DNA from 3 places in the Sodalis sp. RH21 genome. Region 2 is predicted to be linked to each of the others. Evidence: predicted binding sites of a transcription regulator. Region 2 holds the regulator's gene; each other region holds the start of a gene.
What was found. The regulator CRP, encoded in region 2, controls carbon source genes, mostly activating them, when cyclic AMP is high. The targets are predictions, from matches to a motif close to ATGTGANNNNNNTCACAT.
Positions count from the first base shown of each region.

Region 1 (9,805 bases), 2.8 Mb from region 2:
ACAGCGCGTCGAACCCCAGCTCGGGCCGCTCCAGTATGGCCGATAGCGCCGGCGGCAGCGTCGCCAGCGGCAGGGCATTAAGGTTGCCGGTTATCATAATGTTTCCCTCGCTAAGCCGGCCCGGGTTACCCATTGCTCATTAACGCAGACATATTTAATCGCCTGGCGGTGATAGGTGAAGGCAATATGCAATTCGCCGTGAATACCCTGTTTGATGCTGGGGTAGGAAAATTCCCGATTGAGCTTGTGCCGGGAGTTATTGGTCATGCAGTAGCCGTCGCCCTCTTCCAGGTTACGCTGCCAGGGCCAGCTTTGACCGCCATCGGCGGAAATCGCCAGGGTCATCGGCGCGCGCGGCGCTCCCCAGAAGGCGCTTTTGCCCGCCGCCGCCGGGGCGATGGCCGCGGTGTCGTCCCCGGCCTCGCCGCCGGCGTCATAGTCATCGCCATCGTCTTCGATTTCGTCATACAGCGAAAGGCGGCGATCGCGGGCATCCGCGGCGCTCATGGCGTTAAATACCAGCGCCAGATGCTGGTTGGCCAGAGTGATCACCTGGATGGATGAATTGTTATTGGGCAGCGCGGTGGGCTGCGGCGCCGACCAGCTTTGCCCGCCGTCCAGCGAATGGCTCTGGTAGATAAAATCCGCCCAGCGGCTGCGGAACAGCGCCAGCAGGCTGCCGTCGGCCAGCGGGGTGATATTCATATGCACACAGCCAAGGCTTGCGGGCACCGGGCAATCCTGCCAGCTCTTGCCCTGGTCGCGGGAGATTTTTACCGCGCTGTCATCAAAATTACCCAGCCATTTTTCCCCCGGCCGGCTGCGGCAATAGAACACCGGCAACAGCCAGTCGCCGTTGGCCAGTACGGTAATCGGCTGGCGGATAAAGGTGCCCGGCCGATCCAACAGGACGCCGATGGGCCCCCAGGTATGGCCGTTATCGCGGGACTGCCGGTAACGGACGATGGCGGTGTCCTGATTGCCGGCTTTTTGCGCGGTGTACAGCAGCCACAGCACGCCGTCCGGCGCCAGGAACAGCACCGGGTTTTGCTCCGAACGGGTCGGGTCGTCCGAGACTTTTTCCGCCGCCGTCCAGCAATCGCCGCCCGCGTCCAGCCGGGACAGGTAGATGGAAATATCCGCTATTCCCTCCTGGGTGCCGCCGAACCAGGCGCAGAGCACGTCGCCGTCGGGCAGCGCCAGCAGATTGGCCGCATGATTCTGTACGCAGGGGGAGGGCAGCATCGCCTCCCGGCGCTGCGCATCTTCCGCGGCGGGGGCAATTTTGCCGTTTAAGGCCATCGTCGTTTCGCTCATCATTGCACTCGTCATTGCACTCATTATTACACCCCGGTTTTCTGGATCAGGGAGTCGCTACCCGGTTTTTTCAGCGCTTTATTCGGAATCAGGCTATCTATGGCCATAATGATCGCCGGGGTGGCCAGCGCGATATACATGTTGTTGATACCAAAGGGATCGCCGAGCACATACCATACCGAGGTGACCACGCAGGCGCCGATCAGGCTGGCATTGGCGCCGCGCGCGCTGCGAAAGAACGGCAGATAGAACGCGATCATCGCCACCACCGAAATCGACAGGCGAATGGCGCGGGTGAAGAACGACAGTTTAAGCACCTCGGGCACGAACAGCACGAATATCAGCGGCAGAAAGCCAATCAGCAGCGATACCCAGCGGGTCATATGAAATTCCTGCTGCTGGTTCGGGTTGCGGTAAGGCACGTAAAAGTCTTTGATAATTAACGACGTAATGGCCAGGGCGACGGTACTGACGCTGACAAAGATCGAGGCGATAAGCGAGGTGGCCACCACGCCGGCCAGCCAGGGGTTCATATCCTGCAAAAACACCGGCAGGGCATACAGGCTCTTAATGTCGGGATGGAGGAATTTCGCCGCGACGCCGATGATCGCGATGGCCAGGGCAATCGGCACGCAGAAGAAGAAGGCCACCCAGGTGGATCGCCTCGCCGCCTGGGCATTTTTGGTGGAGCAGATGGCCTGGATCACGAACTGGGTACAGAAGATGGAGCCGATGGTGCCGATCAGCCAGGCAAAAATGGTGCTGGCGCCAAAATTACCGTCCCAGGTCCAGTAGTAATGGGGCATTTTTTCGATCATGGGCGAAATTCCGCCGGTCATATACAGCGCCATGCCAAGAATAATCATGATGCCGATATATTTCATCCCGCTGTGCAGCATCGTCACCCAGGCGATGCCCTTCATGCCGCCAAAGGCGAAATAAAAGGTGCTGACAATCGCGGTGATAATCGCGGCCACGGGCAGATTGACTTTTAACACCGTGGAAATTGCCGCCGCGCCGCTGACATAGTTGCCGACATTCACCAGGAACAGCGAATAAATCATGATGATGGAAATAATATTTTTGGTGGTGGTGCCGTACTTTTCCGCGATGGCGGCGGAGATGGTGATTTTACCGGTATTATAAATGCGTTTAACCAGCAGCAGACCAAAAATGGGGAAGCCGATGGCCGCGCCCAATATCGACCAGGAGGCGGCAAAACCATCTTCAAACGCCGCCTGGGCGGTGCCGACGGTGGACTTGGCGCCGATGTATTCGGACATTAACAGCACGCCGACGATAAACGCGGGCATTACGTTCGAACCCCGCATAAAATCGGCATTGGTTTTACTTCTTAATCGATAGGTCAGCCAGGTGGTAAACAGGATATAGGCAATAACGATACCCACGATTATCAGGGTATCCGCGGCGGTAAATTCTTTCATTTTATTCCTCGCGAAACGGGTAATGAAATCCCTACCGCCCCGGACGCCAGGCGGTATGTTTATCTTGCAAAATCAGCTACATTTACGCTATTTCATTGCAGGGCGAAGCGGTTTATCACCTCGATGATTTTGGCGGTATCCTCCGGCGTAAACGCCACCGGATAACGGCTGTCGCCCACCTCGAAGCCCAGCAGGGCGACCGCTTTTTTCACCACCGCCGGTGAAAAGGCGATGCTGTATAAATCGGTACGGATCTGGTTGATCTGGTTTTGTATTTCTTCCGCCCGCGCCTGATTGTGATCAATCACATTGCGGTAAACGGCGTTGACTTTATCCGGGATAATATTGGCGATACCGGAAATACAACCGGCGCTGCCGGCGACAAAGCCCTTGAGGATTAACGAGTCGGGCCCGGTCAGTACGTCAAAATCATTAAATTGCCTGCTGACCTGGTGAAAACAGTCCAGGCTTTCCCAGGAGCCGGCGCTGTCCTTGATGCCTTTGATATTGGGATGATCCGCCAACGCCGCGGCAATCTCGGGGGTAATGGTATTGCCGGTGCGCGCCGGAATATTATAAAGATATACCGGCACCGTCAGCGCATCGGCCACCTGGCGGTAATGGTTTATCAGCTCCGCCGGGCGCAGCGCCGCGAACCAGGGCGTGATTACGGACACCGCGGCGATCCCCAGATCCTGCACCTGCTTGCCCAGGCGGATGGTGGCGGCGGTGGATATTTCGCCGATATGGGTCATCACCCCCGCGGCGCCGGCGGCCGCTTCCAGGCAGGTGGCGGTCACGGTGATTTTTTCCCGTTCGCTCAACGCGAAAAACTCGCCGTTGGTGCCGTTGCAAAAGATATTATTACCGGCGGCGGCCTGGCGTTTAACCTGCTGGCGCAGGGCTGCAACGGCCAGTTTTCCCTGTGGGTCAAAGGGAGTAATTATGGCGGTATATACTCCGGTTATTTTTGTCATCATCATCTCTTCGTGTAATAGGTTCGAATGTCAATAGCGTCGGTTTGTTTAGCGAATCGCGTGATAAATGCTGAAAATCTGTTCCCGGGTCACCGCCGCGGGCACATTTTTAATCAACCGCTGGACGTCAATCGCCGATTGGGCGAGATAAGGTATATCATCCGGCGAAATAGCCAGCTGCGACAATTTCAGCGGCAAATCCAGGCGTTGGACCAACGCGGCCAGGTAATCCACCAGCGCGCGGGATTTTTGATCGTCATCAAGCGTGGCGTCGCCGTCGGCCAGCAGATCGTAGACCCGGGCGAATTTTTGCACCGCGGACGGGCGAACAAAGGCCATGCACGGCGCCAGTAAAATCGCGTTGGCGATGCCGTGGGCGATATGGTATTTCCCCCCCAGCGGATACGACATGGCGTGGACCAGGTGCGTACCGGCATGGGCGATGGCCGACCCGCCGTAGTAAGACGCCCACAGCATATTCAGGCGCGCTTCCAGGTTATCCGGCTGGCTGGCCGCGGTTTCGATATTGGCGAATAATTTTTTCATGCCGGTCAGGGCGACATTATCGCTGACCGGATTGGCGCAGGTGGCGGTGAAGCATTCCAGCAGGTGGCACAGGGCGTCAATACCGGTTGAAGCCGCGATGCGCGCCGGCATGCTGGTGGTCAGCTCCGGGATCAGCGCCACATAATCCGGAATCATCACCGGAGAAATAATGCCGATTTTGGTCTCTTGTTCCGTAATCGCCAGGATGGCATTGGGCGTCGCTTCCGACCCGGTGCCGGCGGTGGTGGGAATTAGCAGGCTTAACGTTTTATAACGTGGTTTTACGCCCGCCAGCAGGCTGTCCAGGGTAATCTCAGCGTCGCCGGCGCATAATAAAGAGAGTAATTTCGCGACATCCAGCACGCTGCCGCCGCCGATGCCAATCACCATATCCGCCCGCGTTTCCCCCAGCCCGGCGACGATGCGCGCCACATCCTGCCGGCTTGGCTCGGGCGGCACGCTATCGATTAACGTCACCCCGGCGGCGTTGGCATGCACCTGGGCCAGTAAGCGGGCCGCCGCGGGCAAACCGACGATATTGTTGTCGGTGACCACCAGCACCCGGCGTTTCCCCGCCAGCAGATAACCGATATCGTTTAACGCCCCGTAACCGCTGATGATAGTGCTGTCGATATTCATCTCGCTTGCCTTACCTCTCTATATGCATGTGGCGGTCGGCAGGGTGTTATTCTGACCGTTGCCAAGGCCAATTGCGTAAATTCAATCACAATGCGTTACTTTAAAACCGCTCATGGGCTATTTTATAAGATAATTACGCTTAAGATAATTTGAAGTTGCTCACAGATAATCAAGTATGATTAAATATAATCGTAATCTCGATTGATAGCCATGCGATACCGACACAAGGAAAAAGTATGCCGCCCAGGCTACAGCAAGCAGAAATTCTGGTGATTGCCGATGATTTTACCGGTGCGAATGACGCCGGCGTCGGCCTGACCCGCCGCGGGGCGCGGGTCAACGTGCTGTTCTTGAATAGCCGCTTACCCGCCGGCGGCCGGGCCGATGCCTGGGTCATCAGCACCGATAGCCGCGCATTGCCCGCGGCGCAGGCGGCGGAACGGGTGGGGGATGCGGTGCGGCAATGGCGCGCCGCTGCCCCTGCCGGCTGGATATATAAGAAGATAGATTCCACCCTGCGCGGCAACCTGGGGGCCGAAATAGAAGCGGCGCTGACTGCCGCGGACGCGCCGCTGGCCATTATCGCCGCGGCGACCCCCGCCATGGGCCGGGTGACCCGCCGCGGCCAGTGCGAAATCCACGGCCAATTATTGACTGATACCGAGTTCGCCAGCGATCCGAAAACCCCCGTAGCCACTTCATCCATCGCCGAACGCATCAAGCAGCAAAGCTCCCTGCCGCTGGCTCAACTGGATCTGGCGGCGGTGCGCGGCGGCGGACTGGCGCTGCGGCTGGCCGCCCTGGCGGAGCAGGGATGCCGGCTGGCGGTGCTCGACGCCGTCGCCGACGAGGATTTGCGCCGGATCGCCGCGGTATTGCCGCAATTACCTTTTAAGCCGCTGCTGGTGGGGTCGGCAGGCCTGATCGAGCAGTTGGCGCGGGACTTTTGTTTTACCCCGCCGCCGCCGTTGCTGGCGGTTATTGGTTCGATGAGCGAGGTCGCCCGGCGGCAAATCGATCATGCCCTTGGCCACACCTCGGCCCAACGGGTGGATATCGATGTATTGCGCGTATTCGGCCGGGACCAGACGTTATTTATCGACCAATGCGCCGCCGCCGTCAGCGCCGTACTGGCCCAGGGCCGGCATTGCGTGATCAGCACCTGCCAGGATGGCGGCCAGCGCCGGCGGATAGAGGACTTTTGCCGGCAAAACGACGTCAGCCGCCAGCAGTTGGGGGAGGGGATTTGCCTGATGCTCGGCCGGTTAACGCGGCGGATTATCGACCGGCAAACCAGTGATGGGAAAACCATCGGCGGGCTTTATTTGAGCGGCGGCGATGTCGCCATCGCCGTGGCGAGCGAACTTGGGGCCACCGGTTTTGCGATCGGGGGGCAAATCGCCTCCTGTGCGCCCTACGGCCGTTTATTGGGCGGCGTGGCGGAGAAGATACCGGTTATGACCAAAGCGGGAGGTTTCGGCAGCGAAACCACGCTATCAGACATTATACGTTTTATTGAGGAGATGCCGCGTGACTAAAATTATTGCAGTAACTATGGGAGACCCGGCGGGTATCGGGCCGGAAATTATTATCAAGGCATTGGCCGAAGGCGAATTTTCCGGTGCGCCGGTGGTGGTGGTGGGGTGCGCGTTTACCCTGCGGCGCATTCTGGCGTTGGGCATCACGCCTCCCGCCGAGCTCAGGATTATCAGCCGTCCCGATGAAGCGTATTTCGCCCCCGGCGTAATGAATGTTATCGATGAGCCGCTGCGAGACCCGGAGGGTCTCAAACCCGGCGTCGTGCAGGCGCAGGCGGGGGATCTGGCCTATCGCTGCGTGAAGCGCGCCGCGGAGCTGGCGCTGGCGGGGGAGGTGCAGGCGATAGCCACGGCGCCGCTCAATAAGGAGGCGCTGCATGCCGCCGGCCATATTTATCCGGGGCATACCGAACTGCTGGCCAAGCTGACCCATAGCCGCGATTATGCCATGGTGCTGTATACCGATCGGCTAAAGGTGATTCATGTCTCCACCCATATCGCCTTGCGCAAATTCCTGGACACCCTGAGCCGCGAACGTATAGAAACGGTGATCCGGATGGCGGATACCTTTCTCAAACGCGTCGGTTTCAGCCATCCGCGCATCGCGGTGGCCGGGGTTAATCCGCACGCCGGCGAACACGGCCTGTTTGGCGATGAGGAGATTAATATCGTCAATCCGGCGGTGGCCGCTATGCGCGCCCAGGGACTGAATGTGGCCGGCGCCTGTCCGCCCGATACCGTGTTCTTGCAAACCTATGAAGGGCAATACGACATGGTGGTGGCGATGTATCACGATCAGGGGCACATCCCGCTGAAATTGCTGGGGTTTTATGACGGCGTCAATATTACCGCCGGGCTGCCTTTTATCCGCACTTCGGCCGATCACGGCACGGCGTTTGATATTGCCTGGACAGGCAAGGCCAAGTCTGACAGCATGGCGATATCAATAAAATTAGCCATGCAGTTGGCCTGATGCGCGGCCAGAGTTAATGAATATCGCGTTAACCCATATCATTAAACGGACACTATGACAGGACAAAGTCGTTTGGATCAGATTATGGATTTCCTTAAAAGCCATAATCTGGTTACCGTGGAACAGTTGGTCGCGGCGATTGCCGCCTCGCCGGCCACCATCCGCCGCGATCTGATCAAACTCGACGAGCAGGGGGTTATCAGCCGCACCCATGGCGGCGTCACGCTCAACCGGTTTATTCCTTTCCAGCCGACCACCAACGAAAAACAGCAGCGCAATCTCATGGAAAAACAGGTGATTGCCGAACTGGCGTCGAGCTACGTGCGCGCCGGGGACGCGGTGGTGCTGGATGCCGGCACCACCATGCTGGAACTGGCGCGCCACCTGACGCATTTGCCGCTGCGGGTCATCACCTCGGATCTGCATATCGCGCTGTTTTTATCCGAATTCAAGCAAATCGAAGTCACCGTGACCGGCGGGCGTATCGATGACACCAGCCAATCGTGCATCGGCGAGCACGGCCGCCTGATGCTGCGCAAAATCTACCCGGACGTGGCGTTTATCAGCTGCAACTCCTGGAGCCTGGAAAAAGGCGTAACCACCCCCACGGAAGATAAATCCGCGCTTAAAGCGGATCTGGCCGCCCATGCGGCGCGGCGCATCCTGCTGGCCGATAGCAGCAAATACGGCGCTTATTCGCTGTTTTGCGCCATGCAGCTCGCGGAACTCACCGATATCGTTACCGATAACGGCCTGAGCGCGGAAGCGGTGGAGCAGCTGAGCCAGCTGCCCGCTAAACTGGTGCTGGCGGGCAGCGCCTCCAGAAGATAAACGCCGGGGCCGGACCGGCATTTCCCTTTATCCCCCCTGGCGGTTTAACTTATCCGCCCGCTGGGGCGCGTCTGTAGGATCAGCGGCGCGGCGTATGCTGGACAATCGGCGCCGAATAGCTAAAATAAAACTGTATGCCTATACAGGGGTTGCTATGACCATCGATCTTTTTGAAGACGCCATGCCCGCGCCGTGGCGTGAACAAATCGCCCCGGGGGCGGTGGTGATGCACGGATTTGTGCGCAATCACGGGCCGGAACTGCTGGCGGCGGTGAACGGCGTGATCGCCCGGGTGCCGTGGCGGCACATGACCACGCCGGGAGGTTACACCATGTCGGTGGCGATGAGCTGGTGCGGCAACGGCTGGACCAGCGACCGCCGCGGCTATCGCTATTCGGAACGGGACGCGCAAAGCGGCAAACGCTGGCCGCCCATCCCCGATATTTTAATGGCGCTGGCGGACGAAGCGGCGCAGCAGGCGGGCTTCGCGCCGTTTGTGCCCGACTCCTGCCTGATGAACCGCTACGATCCGGGCAGCAAGCTGTCGCTGCATCAGGATAAAGATGAGCATGATTTCGGCGCGCCGATTGTGTCGGTGTCGCTCGGCCTGCCGGCGGTGTTCCAGTTCGGGGGATTGCAGCGCGGCGATAAAACGCAGCGCATCCCGCTGGCGCACGGCGATGTGGTGGTGTGGGGCGGCCCGTCGCGGCTGTGCTTCCATGGCATCCTGCCGGTCAAAGAAGGCTACCATTCGCTGGTCGGGCCGCACCGCATCAACATCACCTTGCGCAAGGCGCTTTAGCCGCGGCCGTTTCGCCGCCGCGCTCGCCTGGAGGCTACGTTCGGTTAAATAGCCGGACAGCAGGCCCAGCACGCTCCATATAATCACCTGGATGTAGGCATCATGGCGGGGATTAGCCATGCCGGATAAAACTGCCGTGCAATTGATGGCGCGCGCCGGGATACAGCAGTTTGGTATAGGTCACCAGCGTATTCTGGTGCCGGGTATGGCGGCTGATCAGCAGGCACGGATCGCTTTTCTTGATGGCCAACAGCTTGCATTGCGCGGCCGTGGGCGCCACGGCTTCGATAATATGCTCGCCGGACGTGAGCGGCGCGGCCTGGTTAAGATAGATATAGGGGGTTTGTCGTACGTAATCCTGCAACAAATAATCCGGCGCCATGGCGGGATTGACCCAGCGCTCTTCCAACTGGACCGGGATGGCGTTTTCATAATGCACTATCAGGGAGTGAAACAGAGGGTTCCCGGGAGTAATCGCAAAGGTCTCCGCCAGCGCATCGTCCGCGGGCGCGGCGCTGAGCGTTACCACTTTGCTGGTATGCGCATGGCCCCGGCCGGCGATCTCGTCCGAGATATTATGCACTTCCATAATCGTGGTATGGACCTTCAGTTCGGCAACATAGGTCCCCACCCCCTGCATCCGCAGCAGATAGCCTTCGCTGGCAAGCTCGCGCAGCGCGCGGTTAATCGTCATGCGGCTTACGCCCAGTTCATCCACCAGCTGGTTTTCGGAGGGA
Region 1 is NZ_CP178732.1:3,429,428-3,439,232, reverse strand. It holds gene ACL2XP_RS15735 (YhcH/YjgK/YiaL family protein) at 1-97, opposite strand, end outside; gene ACL2XP_RS15730 (sialidase family protein) at 94-1,320, opposite strand; gene ACL2XP_RS15725 (sodium:solute symporter family protein) at 1,344-2,762, opposite strand; gene ACL2XP_RS15720 (dihydrodipicolinate synthase family protein) at 2,855-3,742, opposite strand; gene ACL2XP_RS15715 (iron-containing alcohol dehydrogenase) at 3,788-4,924, opposite strand; gene dtnK (D-threonate kinase) at 5,161-6,462, shown strand; gene ACL2XP_RS15705 (D-threonate 4-phosphate dehydrogenase) at 6,455-7,435, shown strand; gene ACL2XP_RS15700 (DeoR/GlpR family DNA-binding transcription regulator) at 7,490-8,266, shown strand; gene alkB (DNA oxidative demethylase AlkB) at 8,421-9,068, shown strand; gene hutC (histidine utilization repressor) at 9,181-9,805, opposite strand, start outside.
Region 1: the regulator CRP is predicted to act here: its motif matches at 5,072-5,089, upstream of ACL2XP_RS15715 (iron-containing alcohol dehydrogenase).

Region 2 (9,805 bases):
GACCCGCAAAGACCAGAAGCGGCGCGAAGCGGATTTCCGCAACCAGACGCAGCCGCTGCGCAAGGCCATTACCCGCCATGAGCAGCAGATGGACCAGCTCGGCGCCGAACTGGCGGAAATCGAAGCCGAACTGGCGGATTCGTCATTATACGATATCAGCCGCAAGGCCGATCTGACCCTCTGCCTGCAACGGCAGGCCAAGGTCAAAGCGCAGTTGGAAGAGGCGGAAATGGCCTGGCTGGACGCGCAGGAACAGTTGGAAGCCCTGACCCGGGCTTTCGCAGCCGAGTAACCGGTTACGGCGCGGCAGACTGGCGGGCCGCGCCGGCCCGGATTCAGCGCCAGATAAGTAACACGCAGGCGGCGGTCAGCAGGCCCATGGCGACGTTAAATACCGTCCAGGCGCGCTTGCTGCGCAACAGCCTGCCGATCATCGTGCCAAACCCCAGCCAGATAACGCCGGACACCACGTTGACGGTAATAATGCCGATACTGATAGCCCCGACGGAAGTCATATAGCCGTTGCCGCTCAGGCTGAAGCTGGCCACGGCGCCCAATGCCATGAGCCAGGCCTTGGGATTGAGGAACTGCAGCAGCCCGCCCTGATAAAACGGAATAGGCCGGGCCGGCTTGCTGTCGGTATCCAATTGTTCATAGGCGGCGGTGGCAATCTTCCAGGATAACCACAACAGATAAAGGCTGCCCGCCACTTTCAGCGTAAAATGCAGCGAAGGGTAAATGGCGATCAGGCTGCCGACGCCAAAGGCGACCAGCAGCAGTATGCATTGCATGCCGAGCATGATGCCCAGCATCAGCGGCGTGGAACGCCAGAAACCGAAATTGGCGCCGGAGGCAGTCAGCAACATGTTGTTGGGCCCGGGGGTAATGGCGGCCACCCATAAAAAACCCAGCATCGACAAGAAAAGACTTGGTTCATAAAGACTTGGTTCCACGGTACAACTGCCCCCACTATAATTATATTTATGAAGCTAACAGCGCCGCTGAAGCTGCACAAGCCTTAACAGGTGAAATTTCGTCAACATGTTGATTTATTGACTATCGGGACATAATAACGTGATCATTCCATGGGAACAAATCGATCCGGAAACGCTGTATAACCTGATCGAATCCTTTGTGCTGCGCGAGGGCACCGATTACGGCGAACGGGAAAAGACCCTGGCGCAAAAAGTCGAGGATGTCAAACGCCAGCTCAAGCGCGGGGAAGCGGTGGTGGTGTGGTCGGAACTCCATGAAAATATTAATATCATGCCCCGCAGCCAATTCAACGCCCAGCCTGACGATCCGGCGCGCGAAGAATAAAGCGCGCTGGCCCGGCGTCGCTAAACATGATAACAATTATCCTGGGCTTGAGTGCCTGGCATATGTTAATCACGCAGCGTTTCAACCGAGCATAGGGTTACCATGTCGACAAAACACCCAATTATTGCCGTTACCGGCTCCAGCGGGGCGGGCACCACCACCACCAGCCTGGCGTTTCGTAAAATTTTCCAACAGCTGAAAATCAACGCCGCGGAGCTGGAAGGGGATAGCTTTCATCATTTCACCCGGCCGGAAATGGATATGGCGATCCGCAAAGCCCGCGATCTTGGCCGCCATATCAGCTATTTCGGACCGGAAGCCAATGATTTCGGTTTACTGGAGCGTACGCTCCAGCAATACGGGCTGTCCGGACAGGGCGAGTCGCGCAAGTATCTGCATACCTACGATGAAGCCGTGCCGTACAATCAGGTTCCCGGCACGTTTACCCCCTGGCAGCCGCTGCCGGAGCCGACCGACGTGCTGTTTTACGAAGGGCTGCACGGCGGCGTGGTCACCGATCGCCATGATGTGGCGCAGCATGTGGATCTGCTGGTGGGGGTGGTGCCCATCGTTAATCTTGAATGGATTCAGAAACTGGTGCGCGATACCGGCGAGCGTGGGCATTCCCGCGAGGCGGTGATGGATTCGGTGGTGCGGTCGATGGAAGATTACATTAATTACATCACGCCGCAATTTTCCCGTACCCATATCAATTTCCAGCGGGTTCCCACCGTTGATACGTCAAATCCTTTCGCCGCCAAGGCGATTCCTTCGCTTGATGAAAGCTTTGTCGTTATTCATTTCCGCAGTTTGAATCATATTGATTTTCCTTACCTGCTGGCCATGTTGCAGGGTTCGTTTATTTCCAATATCAATACCCTGGTGGTTCCCGGCGGCAAAATGGGCCTGGCCATGGAGCTGATCGTGGGGCCGCTGGTGCAGCAATTGCTGGAAGGGAAAGAAATCAAGTAAGCGCGGGAGCTATTGATACGCCGCGACTAAGCGCGGCGCGCGTGGGTCGGTTATGCGGCGGGAGCGTGGCGTTCGGCGCGCACTTCAAAGCTGTGGGTCACATTGACCGACGCGCCGAGCATCAGGGAAACGGAACAATATTTTTCCGCCGACAGCGCGACCGCCCGTTCAACCGCCTTATCGGTCAGGCCGGCGCCGGTCACGATAAAATGCAGATTGATATGGGTAAACAGCCTGGGCGCCTCTTCACGGCGCTCGGAGGTGAGTTTCACCTCGCAGTCCCGCACGTCCTGCCGCCCCTTTTGTAAAATCGAGACAACATCGATGGCGCTACAGCCGCCGACCGACATCAATACCATTTCCATGGGGCTGGGCGCCTTCTCCCCGGCATTGCCATCCATTAAAATCTGATGGCCGGAGGATGATTCGCCTATAAAAGATAACCCTTCTACCCATTTTACTCGTGCCTGCATTATGATGACTCCAGATAAAAAGCTTTCCAGCAGACTACATTTTTGCTGGAAAAGTGGCAATGTTACCGAACATACTTCATGCTGATGCAAGACAACAGAAGACACTGCTTCAAACCTATGCTAAAAACAAGGCTGGATCGGCCTCATTGATATTGAAAGGGCAAGAGCTCGATCGGAACATCATAAAATACCAGACCCTAATAAGTTCCCTTACGTCGCTCCGTTAACGCGGAGTAAGAGAAAAATACCGCGCCGTAACAGGGAATACGATGTCCTGACTCAGGGACAGCGATGACAAAAGAGGATAACAGCGAATGGTTCTCGGCAAACCGCAAACAGACCCTACTCTCGAATGGTTCCTGTCTCATTGCCATATTCATAAGTATCCATCGAAGAGTACGCTTATACATCAGGGCGAAAAAGCAGAAACGCTTTACTACATCGTCAAGGGCGCCGTCGCGGTGCTGATTAAAGATGAAGAAGGCAAAGAGATGATCCTCTCCTATCTCAACCAGGGGGATTTCATCGGTGAATTAGGCTTATTCGAGGAAGGCCAGGAACGCAGCGCCTGGGTACGGGCTAAAACCGCCTGTGAGGTGGCCGAGATTTCTTATAAAAAATTCCGGCAGCTCATACAGGTCAATCCCGATATCCTCATGCGTTTATCCGCGCAAATGGCCAGCCGTTTGCAGGTGACCTCGGAAAAAGTCGGTAACCTGGCGTTTCTCGACGTTACCGGGCGCATTGCCCAGACTTTGCTGAATTTGGCGAAGCAACCCGACGCCATGACGCATCCCGACGGCATGCAAATCAAGATTACCCGTCAGGAAATCGGTCAGATTGTCGGCTGCTCGCGTGAAACAGTAGGCCGTATCCTTAAAATGTTGGAAGATCAGAACCTTATCTCCGCACACGGTAAAACCATTGTCGTTTACGGTACGCGCTGATAGCGTTTTAAGACAGGCGTGGTGCTCTGTGCCACGCTTTTTCCGCCGGCCGACGGTTTGCCCATAGATCCTATGTGGCGCAGGCTGATTTATCACCCCGAAGTTAACTACGCCTTACGGCAAACAATCGTATTATGCCTGCCCGTGGCGGTAGGCCTGCTATTCGGCAGCCTGCAAAACGGCCTGCTGTTCTCTTTGGTGCCCGCCTGTTGCAATATCGCCGGCCTGGATACCCTGCATAAACGTTTTTTTAAACGCCTGGCCATCGGCGGCCTGCTGTTCGCCCTTAGCAGTACGCTTATCCAAGTGTTGCTGCATCTGGCGGTGCCGCTGCCCGTGATTATGTTCGGCCTGGCGCTGCTGTTCGGCGTGACCGGCGAGATAAGCCCGCTGCACGGGCGCTTATTGCCCGCCGCCCTTATCGCCGCCATCTTTACCCTCGGCCTGGCCGGCAATGTGCCTTTTGGCGTGCCGCCGCTGTTATATATTGCCGGTACCGCCTGGTACGGATTATTCAACGGCCTGTGGTTCTGGCTGTGGAAAGAGCAGCCGATGCGGGAAACCCTCAGCCTGCTGTACCGGGAACTGGCGGATTATATCGAGGCGAAATATAGCCTGCTGACGCAGCATACCGACCCGGAGACCGCTTTGCCGCCGCTGTTTGCCCGCCAGCAAACGGTGATTGACCTGATAGCGCAGGTTTATCAGCAATTGCATATGCTCTCCGCCACTCATCAACAGCAATATAAACGCCTGCTGCGCGCCTTCCAGGTCGCGCTGGATTTACAGGAACATATCGCCGTCAGCCTGCATCAGCCCGACGAAGTGCAAAAGCTGGTGGAACAAAGCCACGCGGAGGCGGTCATCCGCTATAACGCGCGGGTGATTGCGGCGCGGCTGCGGGTGCTGGCCGACGATATCCTGTACCACCGGCCGCCGGGGCGCTTTACCATGGCCAGCGCACTCTCGGCGCTGGAAAAAATCGCCGAACGCAACCCCGACAATCCAGTCGGCCATTTTTGTTATTATCACTTCAGCCGCATCGCGCGCCTGCTGCGCACCCAGCGTCCCCTATACCGCCGCGACGTGATGGCCGACAATCAGCAGCGGCTTTCGTTCTGGCACGCGCTGATAAGCTACTGTTCCCTGAAGTCCATGGCCCTGCGCAACGCCGCCCGTTTAGGGGTGATACTGGCGATCGGCAGCAGTTTCGGATTGATGTTTAACCTGCCCAAACCGTACTGGATTTTAATGACGGTGATGTTCGTCAGCCAGAACGGTTATAACGCCACCCGGGTCCGCATCCAGCACCGGGCGCTGGGGACGCTGGCGGGGTTGTTTATCGCCGCCGGCACCCTGCGGCTGGAACTGGGCGACGGTACGATCTTGCTGTGCATGCTGGTCCTGACCCTGGCGGCCTATCTGGTGCTGCGCAAAAACTATGGCCTGGCGATGACTGGCATGACCGTGACCGCCGTCTATACGCTGCAACTGCTGTCGCTTAACGGCGCGCATTTCCTGGTGCCGCGGCTGGTGGACACGCTGCTTGGCTGTATGCTGGCGTTTGGCGGCATGTTGTGGCTGTGGCCGCAGTGGCAGAGCGGGCTGTTGCGTAAAAATGCGCATCTGGCGCTGGAGCGGGATCAGGAAGCGCTGCGCCTGCTGTTGCAGCCGGTGGCGGAACCGGCGGCGCTGGCCTATGCGCGCATGCGGGTCAACCAGGGCCATAACGCGCTGTTTACCTCGCTCAGCCAGGCGATGCGGGAGCCGGCTTTCAACTCCCGCTACCTGTCCGATATGCGTTTATGGGTGACGCACAGCCAGTTTATCGTTGAACACATCAACGCCATGACCATCCTGGCGCGGGATCATTATATGCTGACGCCGGCGCTGGCCCAGAAATACCTGGCGGCCTGCGAAGTGGCCCTGCAGCGCTGCCAGCAGCGGCTTGAATACGACGGGCCGAGCGGTGAAAGCCCGGTAGCGGAAGCCGCCGCCGAGACCCAGACCCACTCGACCACCCTGATGGAGCGCCATTTACAGCGTATTTTGTTCCATTTGGGCGTGATGCATACCATTTCCTCGGTGGCCTGGCGCCAGCGGCCGCAGCACGGCCGCTGGCTGGCGCGCCGGTTAAGCGAACCCCGGGGCTAGTCCCGGGCGGGTTATCAGGCGTCGGCGCCAAGCACCTGGGCCACCGCTTTTTCAAACCGCGCCATGCCCAGCTCGATATCCTCGAACTCCACTACCAGCGATGGCGCAAACCGCACCACGTCCGGACCGGCCACCAGGATCATCAGGCCCTGGGCGGCGCTGGCATGCAGGAATTCCCGCGCGCGGCCGTGGAACTGCGGCTGCAATACCGCGCCCAATAGCAGCCCCATGCCGCGGACTTCCGCAAACAAATGATATTTGTCGTTTATCGCCTCCAGCGCACGGATAAACCGATCGTGCCGCTCGTTGATGCCCGCCAGCACCTCTGGCGTATTAATCACATCCAGGGCCGCCTCCGCCACCGCGCAGGCCAGCGGGTTGCCGCCGTAAGTGGTGCCGTGGGTGCCCACCGCCATCACCGAGGCGATATCTTCGGTGGTCAGCATGGCGCTGATCGGGAAACCGCCGCCCAGCGCTTTGGCGGTGGTCAGGATATCCGGCGATACGCCGTAATGCATATAGGTAAACAGCTGGCCGGTACGGCCCATGCCGCACTGTACTTCATCCATCACCAGCAGCGCCTGGTATTGGTCGCACAGATCGCGCAGGCCTTGCAGGAATTCCGGCGTGGCCGGCATGATGCCGCCCTCCCCCTGAATGGGTTCTACCACGATGGCGCAGGTATGATCGTCCATAACCGCTTTTACCGCAGCCAGGTCATTGAACGGCACATGGATGATATCGGCCGGTTTTGGGCCGAACCCATCGGAATATTTAGGCTGCCCGCCCACCGAAACGGTAAACAGCGTGCGGCCATGGAAAGCGTTATGGAAAGCAATGATTTTGGTTTTGTAGGGACTGTGGCGGGTGATGGCATAATGGCGGGCCAATTTAAACGCCGCTTCGTTGGCTTCGCCGCCTGAATTGGCGAAAAACACCCGGTCGGCAAAGGTGGCGTCGATCAGCTTGCTGGCCAGGCGCAGGGACGGTTCGTTGGTAAAGACATTGCTGGTGTGCCACAGGGTTTCGCCCTGCTGTTTCAGCGCCGCCACCAGCGCCGGATGGCAATGCCCCAGCGCGGTAACCGCGATACCGCCGGAGAAATCCACATATTCTTTGCCGTCCTGATCCCACACCCGGCTGCCTTTTCCTTTGACCGGAATAAACTGCGCCGGTGCATAAACCGGCAAAATAACCCGATCGAAGGTTGCCCGCGTTACTGCGCTATCATCTTTTTTCATAAGCTGTTTACTCGGTCCGTAGCAAAAGGATAACTGAAATTATAGTCATAAAATATGAATAAAAAATCAGTTCGATGCAATCTTTTATCGCTGTTCAATGGTAAAAAAATATTCTGGCCGCCGGTCCTCGCCTGACGATGGTTTTTCAGCTTCTCACAACGCCGGCGCCGGAAAAAGACTGGCGGAGAAAGTTTTCCAGCAGCTGATGGCCCTGTTGGCTGAGAATACTTTCAGGATGAAACTGTACACCTTCGAGCGGTAAGGTCCGATGGCGGATGCCCATGATTTCATCCCGCTCCCCCGCGCGCATGCTCCAGGCGGTCGCCTCAAGGCATGGCGGCAGGCTGTCCGCGGCGACCAGGAGCGAATGATAACGGGTCACCGTCAGGGGCGCGGCCAGACCGGCGAATACGCCCCGCCCGTCGTGGGTAATGGCGGATGTTTTGCCATGCATGACCTGCCGGGCGCGCTCGATGCGGGCGCCGAAGGCCTGGGCAATGGCCTGGTGTCCCAGGCAGACGCCGAGAATCGGTACCTTGCCGGCGAAATGCCGGATAGCCGCCAGGGAGATGCCGGCATCGTCAGGTGTGCCCGGGCCGGGGGAGATCACCAGGCGATCGGGAGCCAAACGCTCAATATCGGCAAGCTCCAATTTATCATGCCGCCATACCTCTACCTGCGCGCCAAGCTCGCTAAAATACTGATAAAGGTTGTAGGTAAATGAATCGTAATTATCGATAATCAGCAGCATGGACAGCCTAATGGATTGATATTTAAATATTATGCGTCTGGTGGCGTTTCCGCCGCGTCGTGCGCCAGGGATAAGGCACCGCCCAGTATAACGGTCAGGCGGCGGGGATGGGAGATGCTTTGCCTGGACATGCCGCTTAAGGGTGTGTGATATTTCGCTATGCCCGCCTGCGCAACGCTTACCTGCCCCGCGCGACCCAGGCCATAATGGCTTACTCTAATTGAGCCAATCTCTTTGGGACAGATAAAATAAGCCTATGTACCGTTTTCGCCATTTGAAAATACTTACTCCCTATCTTTGGCCCAGGACGGAGCCGAAGTTACGTTATTACCTGATCGCCGCGCTGCTGTTCATGGTGGTGGCCAAGATCAGCACTTCCCTGGTGCCGCTGGCCTACAAAGCCATTATCGATAACCTTAATGGCGAAAACGCCAGGCTGCTGGCCATTCCCCTGGGCCTGATTGCCAGCTATGGGCTGGCCCGCGTCAGCGCATCCGTCTTTGAAGAGCTGCGCAACGTCATGTTCGTGCATGTAAGCCAAAACGCCACCAGGCTGCTGGGACTGAGGGTATTCCGGCAACTGCATAACCTGAGCTTGCGCTTTCATCTGGAGCGCCAGACCGGCGGACTATCGTTGTCGATAGAGCGTGGAACCCAGGCGGTGTCGACCGTACTTTCCCGCGTACTGTTTTCCATCCTGCCGATCCTGTTTGAAATCAGTCTGGTGACCGTTATTTTGTGGCGGCTGCTGAATATCTGGTTCGCGGTGGCCGTATTAACCACCGTCGGCGCCTATCTTCTGTTTACCATTACCGCGGTGGGGTGGCGCACGCGTTTTCGGCGCGAATTAAACCAGGCTAACGCCGATGCCAATAATAAGTCCCTCGACAGCCTGCTCAATTACGAGACCGTTAAATATTTCGGCAACGAGGAGTTCGAGGCGCGGCGCTTTGATATGTCGCGGCGGCATTACGAGTACGCGGCGATCAGAAACCAGATCAGCTTCACGCTGCTCAGTATCGGCCAGACGGTCATTATTTCCGTCGGTCTGGTGGTGATGATGGCCATGGCGGCGCGGGGGATGGCGCAAGGGCATATGACGCTGGGGGATTTCGTGCTGGTGAACGCCTATTTGTTACAGCTGTATCAACCGCTGAATTTCTTCGGTTTTATCTACTCGGAGATACGCCAGGCGCTTATTGATATGGATAACATGTTCGACCTGCTGTCGTTAAAACGGGAAATCGAAGACCGCCCCGGCGCCGCGGCCCTGCGGTTAACCCGGGGAGAGGTGGTGTTTTCCGGGGTCAGCTTTGGTTACGACGCGCGGCGCCCGATCCTGGACCAGGTCAGTTTCACCATTCCGGCCGGTAAAACCGTCGCCATCGTCGGGACGTCGGGGGCGGGCAAATCCACCCTCGCCAGGCTGCTGTTCCGCTTTTACGATGTGACCGCTGGGGCGATATGCCTGGACGGGCAGGATATCCGCGACGTGACCCAGGCAAGCCTGCACCAGGCCATCGGCATCGTCCCGCAGGATACGGTACTGTTTAACGACACGCTGCGTTACAACATTGGTTATGGCAATACCGGCGCCACCCACGAAGAGATCGAGCGGGCAGCCAAAATGGCATATATCCATGATTTTATTACCGGCCTGCCGGATGGATATGATACGCGGGTGGGTGAACGGGGGCTGAAGCTGTCCGGGGGCGAAAAGCAGCGGGTGGCCATTGCCCGCACGGTGCTCAAAGACCCGGAGATATTGATCTTCGACGAAGCGACCAGCGCCCTGGATACCCATACCGAACGGGAAATCCAGGCCCAGATGCGTGAAGTGAGCCGCAACCACACCACTTTGATTATCGCCCATCGCCTGTCGACGATCATTGATGCCGATGAAATCATCGTGCTGGAAGCGGGCGTCATTGTCGAGCGCGGACGCCA
Region 2 is NZ_CP178732.1:214,653-224,457, reverse strand. It holds gene ACL2XP_RS01000 (ABC transporter ATP-binding protein) at 1-292, shown strand, start outside; gene ACL2XP_RS00995 (LysE family translocator) at 336-914, opposite strand; gene ACL2XP_RS00990 (YheU family protein) at 1,075-1,320, shown strand; gene ACL2XP_RS00985 (phosphoribulokinase) at 1,423-2,292, shown strand; gene ACL2XP_RS00980 (OsmC family protein) at 2,343-2,765, opposite strand; gene crp (cAMP-activated global transcriptional regulator CRP) at 3,080-3,712, shown strand; gene ACL2XP_RS00970 (YccS/YhfK family putative transporter) at 3,785-5,866, shown strand; gene argD (bifunctional acetylornithine/succinyldiaminopimelate transaminase) at 5,881-7,107, opposite strand; gene ACL2XP_RS00960 (aminodeoxychorismate synthase component II) at 7,253-7,858, opposite strand; gene ACL2XP_RS00955 (ABCB family ABC transporter ATP-binding protein/permease) at 8,115-9,805, shown strand, end outside.

Region 3 (9,805 bases), 390 kb from region 2:
ACGGCCCGAACAGCACGCTGACAAATACCGCGGCGTAAACGGCGGTGAAATTAGGCACCGATACCACATAAGCCAGCGTCGCGACGCCCAGTATCGAATAGGCGATCAGCACCTTTTGCGGCGTAAAGCGCGTCATCAGGAAATTGGCGACAAACTTGCCGATGAAAAAGCAGATAAAGCTGTAAATCATAAAATTGGACGCATCGCGTTCATTAACCGCGCCCAGGTTTAGCGCCAGGCGGATGGTAAATGACCAGACCGCCACCTGCATGCCGACATATAAGAACTGCGCGACGATGCCTTTTTTGAAACGGGAATTGCCCGCCAGGTAGCGCAGGGTTTCACCCATGCCCGGCGTGGCGGCGCGGTCGGTTTTATCCACCTGGGGTTTACAATGGGGATAGCGGGTAATCATAAACAGCACCATCACCACCACCAGCACCATAATCAAATACTTGTAGGGTTCCAGGGTCAGTTCCAGCATGTTGAGACGGAACTGATGGATCTGTTCCGGGGTCATGGCGGCCATCTGGCTGCTTAAGCTGCCGCCCTCCTGGAATACCAGATACTTGCCCAGCACGATGCCCATCAGCGCGCCGATGGGGTAAAACGTCTGGCTGATATTCAGGCGCAACGTCGCATAGTCGCGATGACCGATCATCGAGCTATAGGTATTGGCCGCGGTCTCAAGAAAACTCAGGCCGATGGCGATGGCGAAAATCGCCGCCAGGAACATGGTATAGGTGGCCATATGGGAGGCGGGATAAAACAGCACGCAGCCGATGATATACAGCGACAGGCCGATCATGATGGCAAATTTGTAGCTGCTTTTGCGGATCACCATGGACGCCGGAATGGCTATCAGGAAGTAACCGCCGTAAAACGCGCTTTGCACCAGGGCGCTGGCGAAATCGCTTAAGGCAAACACCGATTTAAACTGGGTAATCAGAATGTCATTCAGGCTGGCCGCGCAGCCCCATAAGGGAAACAGGCACGACAGCAGGATGAATTGGAACAACGGGGTCTTATTTAAATAGCCGTCAGGCATTTGTACCGTATTGTGGCGCATGATGTTATTCCTGATGTAAGGTGGCGAGGAAATCATGGAATTGGGCGGCATCGGGATAAGAACGCTGGGTGCCTTTACCCTTGACGCTGTAGGCGGCGTACGCGGAGGCATACTCCATCGCCTGTTTTACGTCGCCGCCGTTAACGTAGTAGTGGGCAAAGCAGCCGATATACGCATCGCCGGCGCCGCTGGTATCCACCGCGTCGACCTTTACCGGCTCAACCCGGTGGATGTCGGCGCCGCTTAACCACACCGAGCCGCGCTGGCCCATGGTAATAATCAGATTCTTCAAACCTTTCGCCAGTAAAGACCGGCCGGCGGCGAGGATATTCTCCTCGCTGTCCACGGGCATCCCGGTCAGGATTTCCAGTTCCGTTTCATTAGGCATAAAAAAATCACACTGGCAGGCATAACCGATATCCAGCTCCCGGCTGGCCGGCGCGGGATTGAGAATGACGGGAACCTGGTGCTTTCTGGCAAAATCAATGGCGTGGTAAACGGTGGCCAGGGGAATTTCCAATTGCAGGATAATTAATTTACAGCTTTTAAGCCGATCCGCCGCGTTGTCGATATCCGCAGCGCCCAGGTGATTGTTCGCGCCCTTGATGATCAAGATGCGATTTTGTGAATCCCGATCAACAAAAATCGGCGCAACGCCGCTGGATACGCCCGCCACCGTTTCGACATAGCGGGTATCAACGCCAAAATGCCGCAGATTATTGACGGTATTTTCAGCGAACATATCCTCGCCCACTTTACCAATCATCATCACGCCGGCGCCAAGCTTGGCGGCCGCGACCGCCTGGTTGGCCCCTTTGCCGCCGCAGCCGATTTCAAAATCCGGCGCTTCGAGCGTCTCCCCGGTTTTAGGCATCTTTGTGATATAGGTGATGAGATCCACCATGTTGGAACCGATAACTGCAATATCCATAATTATTAGCCCTCATAAATTTCACTCTATTCAATGTTATTCCTGTAACACTAACAACTGTTAAATGTTATTAACGTGACATTAATCACACCAATTAATGAATGAAAAATTGATAAATGGCTATTGAAAGCGGTTCTATGATGTTATTATTCTAACATTGCAACAATATCAATCCTCATAAAGGACCTTAAAATGACTCAACCTGAAATCGATTTTGCCCGTTATATTGACCATACCTTGCTGGCCATGGACGCCACCGAAGCGCAAATCGCCACCCTGTGCGACGAAGCAAAACGGTTTGGTTTCTATTCTGTATGCGTGAATTCCGGTTACGTTCCGTTCGCCGCACAAGCGCTACGGGGTTCTGCGGTTAAAGTGTGCTCGGTAATCGGGTTCCCGCTGGGCTCGGCCCTGACGTCGGTCAAGGCGTTTGAAGCGCAGGCGGCTATCCAGGCGGGGGCGCAGGAAATTGACATGGTGATTAATGTAGGCTGGCTGAAAAGCGGAAAAATCGACGCGGTAACCGCCGATATCCGGGCGGTCCATGAGGTTTGCGCGGCTATTCCATTGAAGGTAATATTGGAAACCTGCTTGTTGAGTTCGCAACAAATCGTTGAAGTTTGCCAGATTTGCCGGGAACTCAAGGTGGCTTTTGTTAAAACGTCCACGGGTTTTAGCACCGGCGGCGCACGTGAAGATCACGTCAAATTAATGCGTCAGACGGTGGGTGAAGACGTGGGGGTTAAAGCTTCCGGCGCCGTGCGCGATCGCCAAACCGCCAAAACCATGATTCAGGCCGGCGCTACCCGCATCGGCACCAGCTCCGGCGTATCTATCGTGTCGGGGGCGGCGGCGACCGGCAACTATTAATTTAGGGATTCGGAAATACCGGATCTCATGACGCAGGATGTACTATGGAAACGCGGCGCGAGGAAAGGATTAATAAGCTGATAATGGCATTGAAGCGGGAAGACAAGCTTCACCTGAAAGATGCCGCCATCCTGCTGGGTGTCTCTGAAATGACCATCCGCCGCGATCTCAGCGCCGAACCTGCCCAGGTGGTGCTGCTTGGCGGCTATATAGTCAACGATCCGAGAAGCAGCGCGGTCACTCACTATTTTGTCTCGGATCAAAAAGCCAAACACGTTGAAGAGAAAAGCATCGCCGGCCGGCTGGCGGCTCGGCTGATACAGCCGGACGACACGGTGTTTTTTGATTGCGGCACCACGACGCCGCTGATTATCGACGCCATAAGCGAAGACCTGGCCTTTACCGCCATCTGTTATTCCCTGAACACATTCCTGGCGCTGCAAGACCGGCCCAACTGCAAAGTCATTCTGTGCGGCGGCGAATTCCATGCCGCCAACTGTATTTTTACGCCCCTGACCCAATACTCCATCCTGGATAATATCTGCCCGGATAAGGCGTTTATTTCCGCGGCCGGCATCGATATCGGCTACGGCGCCACCTGCTTTAACTTCGACGAACTAACCATGAAGCACCGTGCGTTAGCCATGTCGCAGCAGGCGATCCTGGTGGCCGATAGCAGTAAATTCGATAACACCAAGCCCGCGGCCATCGGGCCGCTGACCCAGTTTAATACCCTGATAACCGATCGTTCCCCGCCCCATAAGTTTCATGACTATTGCCAGCAGCATAATATTGCGCTGATCTACGGGACCGATTGACCGGCAGGGGTTATTGCAGGCATAAAAAATGCCGGTCCGCTTGTGCGGACCGGCATTTTTAAGCTTATAAACCTATCCTGGGATGGGCTGATTACGCTTCTTTACCTGAACGGTTGGCGCGCTTACGGTCATTTTCGGTCAAATGACGCTTACGCAAACGGATAGACAGCGGCGTGACTTCCACCAGTTCATCATCATCGATAAACTCAAGCGCCTGCTCCAGCGACATTTTAATCGCCGTCACCAGGGTGGTAGCTTCGTCGGTACCCGACGCGCGCATGTTGGTCAGTTTTTTACCGGTCAGACAGTTAACCGTCAAATCGTTGGAACGGGTGTGGATGCCGATGATCTGGCCTTCGTACACTTCGGCGCCATGGCCCAGGAACAGGCGGCCGCGGTCTTGCAGGCTATACAGGGCGTAAGCCACCGCTTTACCCTGGCCGTTGGAGATCATCACGCCGTTTTGACGCTGGCCGATTTCACCCGGACGCACGTCGTCATAATGGCTGAATGACGAATACAGCAGGCCGGTGCCGGAGGTCATGGTCAGGAATTCGGTACGGAAACCAATCAAACCACGGCTGGGGATGATGTAATCAAGACGGATGCGCCCTTTGCCGTCCGGCAGCATATCGCGCATTTCACCCTTACGGATACCCATGGCCTCCATAACCGGGCCCTGGTTCTGCTCTTCGATATCCAGCGTAACCTGTTCGAACGGTTCCTGTTTTTTACCGTCAACGGTACGATAAATAACTTTCGGCCGTGAAACGCCGATTTCAAACCCTTCGCGGCGCATGTTTTCGATCAGCACCGACAGATGCAACTCGCCGCGGCCCGATACCAGGAAGGTATCCGGATCGACGGTTTCTTCCACGCGCAGGGCCACGTTGTGCACCAGTTCTTTATTCAGGCGCTCAAGGATCTGGCGGGAAGTGACGTACTTGCCTTCTTTGCCGCAGAACGGTGAATTGTTAACGCCGAAAGACATGGACACGGTAGGTTCGTCCACGGTCAGCGGCGGCAACGCTTCAACCTGGGCCGGGTCGCAAATGGTATCGGAGATGTTCAGTTCACCCAGACCTGTAACGGCGATGATATCGCCGGCTTCAGCCAGTTTGGACTCGATACGCAGCAGGCCCATGTGGCCCAATACCTGGCCCACTTTACCATTGCGGCGTTTGCCTTCATGGTCGATGATGGTCACGGACTGGTTCGGTTTAACCGAACCGCGCTTGATGCGGCCGATGCCGATGACGCCGACATAGCTGTTGTAATCAAGCTGAGAAATCTGCATCTGGAATGCGCCGTCGCTATCCACATTGGGCGCTTCGACGTTCTTGACGATAGATTCAAACAGCGGGGTCATGTCGCTGGCCATGTTTTCGTGTTCATAGCCCGCAACACCGTTTAACGCGGAGGCATATATGATCGGAAAATCCAGTTGCTCATCGGTTGCGCCGAGGTTTACAAATAAATCAAACACCTGGTCGACGACCCAATCAGGACGTGCGCCCGGACGGTCGACTTTATTGATTACCACTATGGGTTTCAGGCCATAAGCAAAGGCTTTCTGGGTCACGAACCGGGTTTGCGGCATAGGTCCGTCCATGGCGTCGACCAGCAGCAATACTGAGTCAACCATGGACATTACGCGCTCAACTTCGCCGCCGAAATCGGCGTGTCCGGGGGTATCAACGATGTTGATACGGTAGTCGTGCCAGTTAATAGCGGTATTTTTAGCGAGGATGGTAATCCCACGCTCTTTCTCCAAATCGTTGGAGTCCATAACGCGCTCGGTGGCGTCGTTGCGGTCACCCAATGTTCCGGATTGTTGCAACAGCTTATCGACCAGGGTAGTTTTACCATGGTCGACGTGCGCGATGATGGCGATGTTACGCAAATTTTCGATCACAACTTTGCCTCAGGCATTAGAAATAGCGCGTTATTGTACACGTAATAAGCGAGGGACTAAACAAGATCGCGATGATCTCTGCATTTGCGTCATTTTTAACGCTTCGTCATCCCTTTCTCAGTGCATTATTTCTCCTCGCCCCACTTGTTGCACCAAAATAGTGCCCACCTACTGCCCAAATGCACTATGATGGCACTTTCCCACCAATGTGGTGCATCCGGACTTCTGGTTAAAGGCCGGTTATGCGGCCCTTTGCATCATTTTAGCAATGTTGGCACACTTTTAGCTTTAGTTTAGCCTAGCGTAGCTAAGTTAAATAAAATTCGATCCATACGATTTCGTTCCACGACGACACAATGGCACATCCGGGAGAATACAAGTTATGTCCGCTGAACACGTTTTGACGATGCTTAACGAGCACGAAGTAAAATTCGTCGACCTGCGTTTCACTGATACGAAAGGTAAAGAACAGCACGTCACTATACCAGCCCATCAGGTAGATGCCGACTTCTTTGAAGATGGAAAAATGTTTGACGGCTCCTCCATTGGCGGCTGGAAAGGCATTAATGAATCCGATATGGTGCTGATGCCTGATGCCAGCACCGCAATGCTTGATCCTTTCTTCGAAGAATCAACGCTGATTATCCGTTGCGACATTCTTGAGCCTGCCACCATGCAGGGCTACGATCGCGATCCGCGTTCCATCGCCAAACGCGCCGAAGAGTTCCTGAAATCTTCCGGTATCGCGGATACCGTGCTGTTTGGGCCAGAACCCGAATTCTTCCTGTTCGATGACATTCGTTTTGGTTCTTCCATTTCCGGTTCCCACGTCGCCATTGACGACATCGAAGCCGCATGGAACACCGATAAAGCCTACGAAGGCGGCAATAAAGGCCACCGTCCCGGCGTGAAAGGCGGTTATTTCCCGGTTCCCCCGGTGGATTCATCGCAGGATCTGCGTTCCGCCATGTGTCTGACCATGGAAGAAATGGGCCTGGTCGTTGAAGCCCATCACCATGAAGTCGCCACCGCCGGCCAGAACGAAATCGCGACCCGCTTTAACAGCCTGACCAAAAAAGCCGACGAAATCCAAATCTACAAATATGTGGTGCATAACGTCGCCCACGCATTTGGTAAAACCGCGACCTTTATGCCGAAACCGATGTTCGGCGATAACGGCTCGGGCATGCACTGCCATATGTCGTTGAACAAAGACGGCAATAACCTGTTCTCCGGCGACAAGTACGGCGGCCTGTCGGAAACGGCGCTGTTCTATATCGGCGGCGTAATCAAACATGCCAAGGCTATCAATGCCCTGACCAACCCGACCACCAATTCCTACAAACGTCTGGTCCCGGGGTATGAAGCGCCGGTTATGCTGGCCTATTCCGCCCGCAACCGTTCCGCCTCCATCCGTATCCCGGTAGTCGCCAGCCCGAAAGCCCGCCGTATCGAAGTGCGCTTCCCGGACCCGGCCGCCAACCCGTACCTGGCGTTTGCCGCCCTGCTGATGGCCGGCCTGGACGGCGTTATCAACAAAATCCATCCTGGCGATGCCATGGACAAAAACCTGTACGACTTGCCTCCAGAGGAAGCCAAGGAAATCCCACAGGTGGCCGGTTCGCTTGAAGAAGCCCTTAAGGCGCTGGAAGCCGATCACGAATTCCTGACCCGCGGCGGCGTATTTACCGAGGATTCCATCGACGCGTATATCACCCTGCGCACCGAAGAAGTCGATCGTATTCGCATGACACCGCATCCGGTAGAGTTCGAGCTGTATTACAGCGTATAACTTGAAAGTGTTTTTTGTTGCCGTGGAAACTTTCAGCCCATCTTCGGATGGGCTTTTTTCTCCACCAAGCCTTGCGCATAGCCAAGCGCATTATTATCTAATGGAATAAATGCACTCAAATAGTGCGGGAGACTGCTTTATGGCTACAGGCTCATTGCCCGATGCTGGGCAGATCCTAAATTCGTTGATAAACAGCATATTGGTGCTGGACAACGATCTTGCCGTTCATTACGCCAATCCGGCGGCGCAGCAACTGCTGGCTCAAAGCTCGCGCAAATTATTTGGTACGCCGCTGCCGGAACTGCTGGGTTATTTCTCGCTTAACATCGAGTTAATGCGCGAGAGCCTTAACGAAGGCCACGGCTTTACCGATAATGAGGTCACGCTGGTAGTGGACGGCCGTGCCCATATTCTTTCTCTCACCGTGCAACGCCTGCCCGACAATTACGTCCTGATGGAGCTGGCGCCCATGGATAACCAGCGGCGTCTCAGCCAGGAACAAATTCAGCACGCCCAGCAGGTCGCGGCGCGGGATCTGGTGCGCGGGCTGGCCCATGAAATCAAAAACCCGCTCGGTGGATTACGCGGCGCGGCGCAGTTACTGGCCAAAGCGCTGCCCGATCCCTCATTGCTGGAATATACCAAAGTCATTATCGAACAGGCCGATCGCCTGCGCAATTTGGTCGACCGCCTGCTGGGACCGCAACAACCCGGCATGCACGTCACGCAAAGCATCCATCAGGTTGCCGAACGGGTTTTCCAATTGGTCTCGCTGGAAAAACCGGAAAACGTCACCCTGCTGCGCGATTACGATCCCAGCCTGCCTGAACTGGCGCACGATCCCGACCAAATGGAACAGGTATTACTGAATATTACCCGTAACTCGCTGCAAGCATTGGGTGCGGACGGCGGCACGATCACTATACGCACCCGTACCGCGTTCCAACTAACGTTGCATGGTGTACGTTATCGTTTGGTAGCGCGAATTGATATTGAAGATGACGGCCCGGGTGTTCCCGCGCAATTGCAGGATACGCTGTTTTACCCCATGGTCAGCGGCCGTGAGGGGGGGACCGGTTTAGGGTTATCCATTGCCCGCAGTCTTATCGACCAAAATTCGGGTAAAATTGAATTCAACAGTTGGCCGGGTCATACCGAATTTTCGGTTTTCCTGCCCATTCGCCAGTGAGGTCACTATGCAACGAGGGATAGTCTGGATCGTCGACGACGATAGCTCCATCCGCTGGGTGCTCGAACGCGCCCTCACTGGAGCCGGGTTAACGTGCGTCGCCTTCGAAGGCGGCGGCCAGGTACTGGATGCGCTGTCTACCCAAACCCCGGACGTGTTGTTATCGGATATCCGCATGCCCGGCATGGACGGCCTGGCATTACTTAAACAGATCAAACAGCGCCACCCGATGCTGCCGGTGATCATCATGACCGCCCATTCCGATTTGGATGCCGCGGTCAGCGCCTATCAGCAAGGGGCATTCGACTATCTGCCCAAGCCGTTTGATATCGATGAAGCCGTGGCCCTGGTTGAACGCGCGGTCAGCCACTACCTGGAGCAGCAGCAGCCGGCGCGCGCGCAGCCCGCCAGCGGCCCGACGACGGATATTATCGGTGAAGCGCCCGCCATGCAGGATGTGTTTCGCATTATCGGTCGTTTGTCACGCTCCTCCATCAGCGTGCTGATTAACGGTGAATCCGGCACCGGTAAAGAACTGGTCGCTCATGCCCTTCACCGCCATAGCCCGCGCGCCAAGGCATCGTTCATCGCCTTGAATATGGCGGCGATCCCCAAGGATTTGATCGAATCGGAACTGTTCGGCCATGAGAAAGGGGCCTTTACCGGCGCCAATCAGGTACGGCAGGGGCGGTTTGAACAAGCGGACGGCGGCACCCTGTTTCTCGACGAAATAGGCGATATGCCCCTTGATGTGCAAACCCGCTTGCTGCGCGTATTGGCGGACGGCCAATTCTACCGGGTCGGCGGTTATGCGCCGGTTAAAGTGGATGTCAGGATTATTGCCGCTACCCATCAGAATCTGGAGCTGCGCGTGCAGGAAGGCAAATTCCGCGAGGATTTGTTCCATCGGCTAAACGTCATCCGGGTCCATTTGCCTCCCCTGCGCGAGCGGCGCGAAGACATCCCCCGCCTGGCGCGCTATTTTCTGCAAGTGGCGGCCAAAGAGCTGGGCGTGGACCCGAAAATCCTGCATCCCGAAACCGAGACCGCCCTGACCCGCCTGCCCTGGCAGGGTAATGTGCGCCAACTGGAAAATACCTGCCGCTGGCTGACGGTAATGGCGGCCGGCCAGGAAGTCCTGATTCAGGATTTACCGCCGGAATTATTTGAAAGTACCGCGCCGGATTCCACTATTCAGTCGCTGCCCGATAGCTGGGCCAC
Region 3 is NZ_CP178732.1:5,796,956-5,806,760, reverse strand. It holds gene fucP (L-fucose:H+ symporter permease) at 1-1,069, opposite strand, end outside; gene rbsK (ribokinase) at 1,074-2,000, opposite strand; gene deoC (deoxyribose-phosphate aldolase) at 2,193-2,870, shown strand; gene deoR (DNA-binding transcriptional repressor DeoR) at 2,915-3,688, shown strand; gene typA (translational GTPase TypA) at 3,780-5,603, opposite strand; gene glnA (glutamate--ammonia ligase) at 5,986-7,395, shown strand; gene glnL (nitrogen regulation protein NR(II)) at 7,535-8,584, shown strand; gene glnG (nitrogen regulation protein NR(I)) at 8,592-9,805, shown strand, end outside.
Region 3: the regulator CRP is predicted to act here: its motif matches at 2,074-2,091, upstream of deoC (deoxyribose-phosphate aldolase).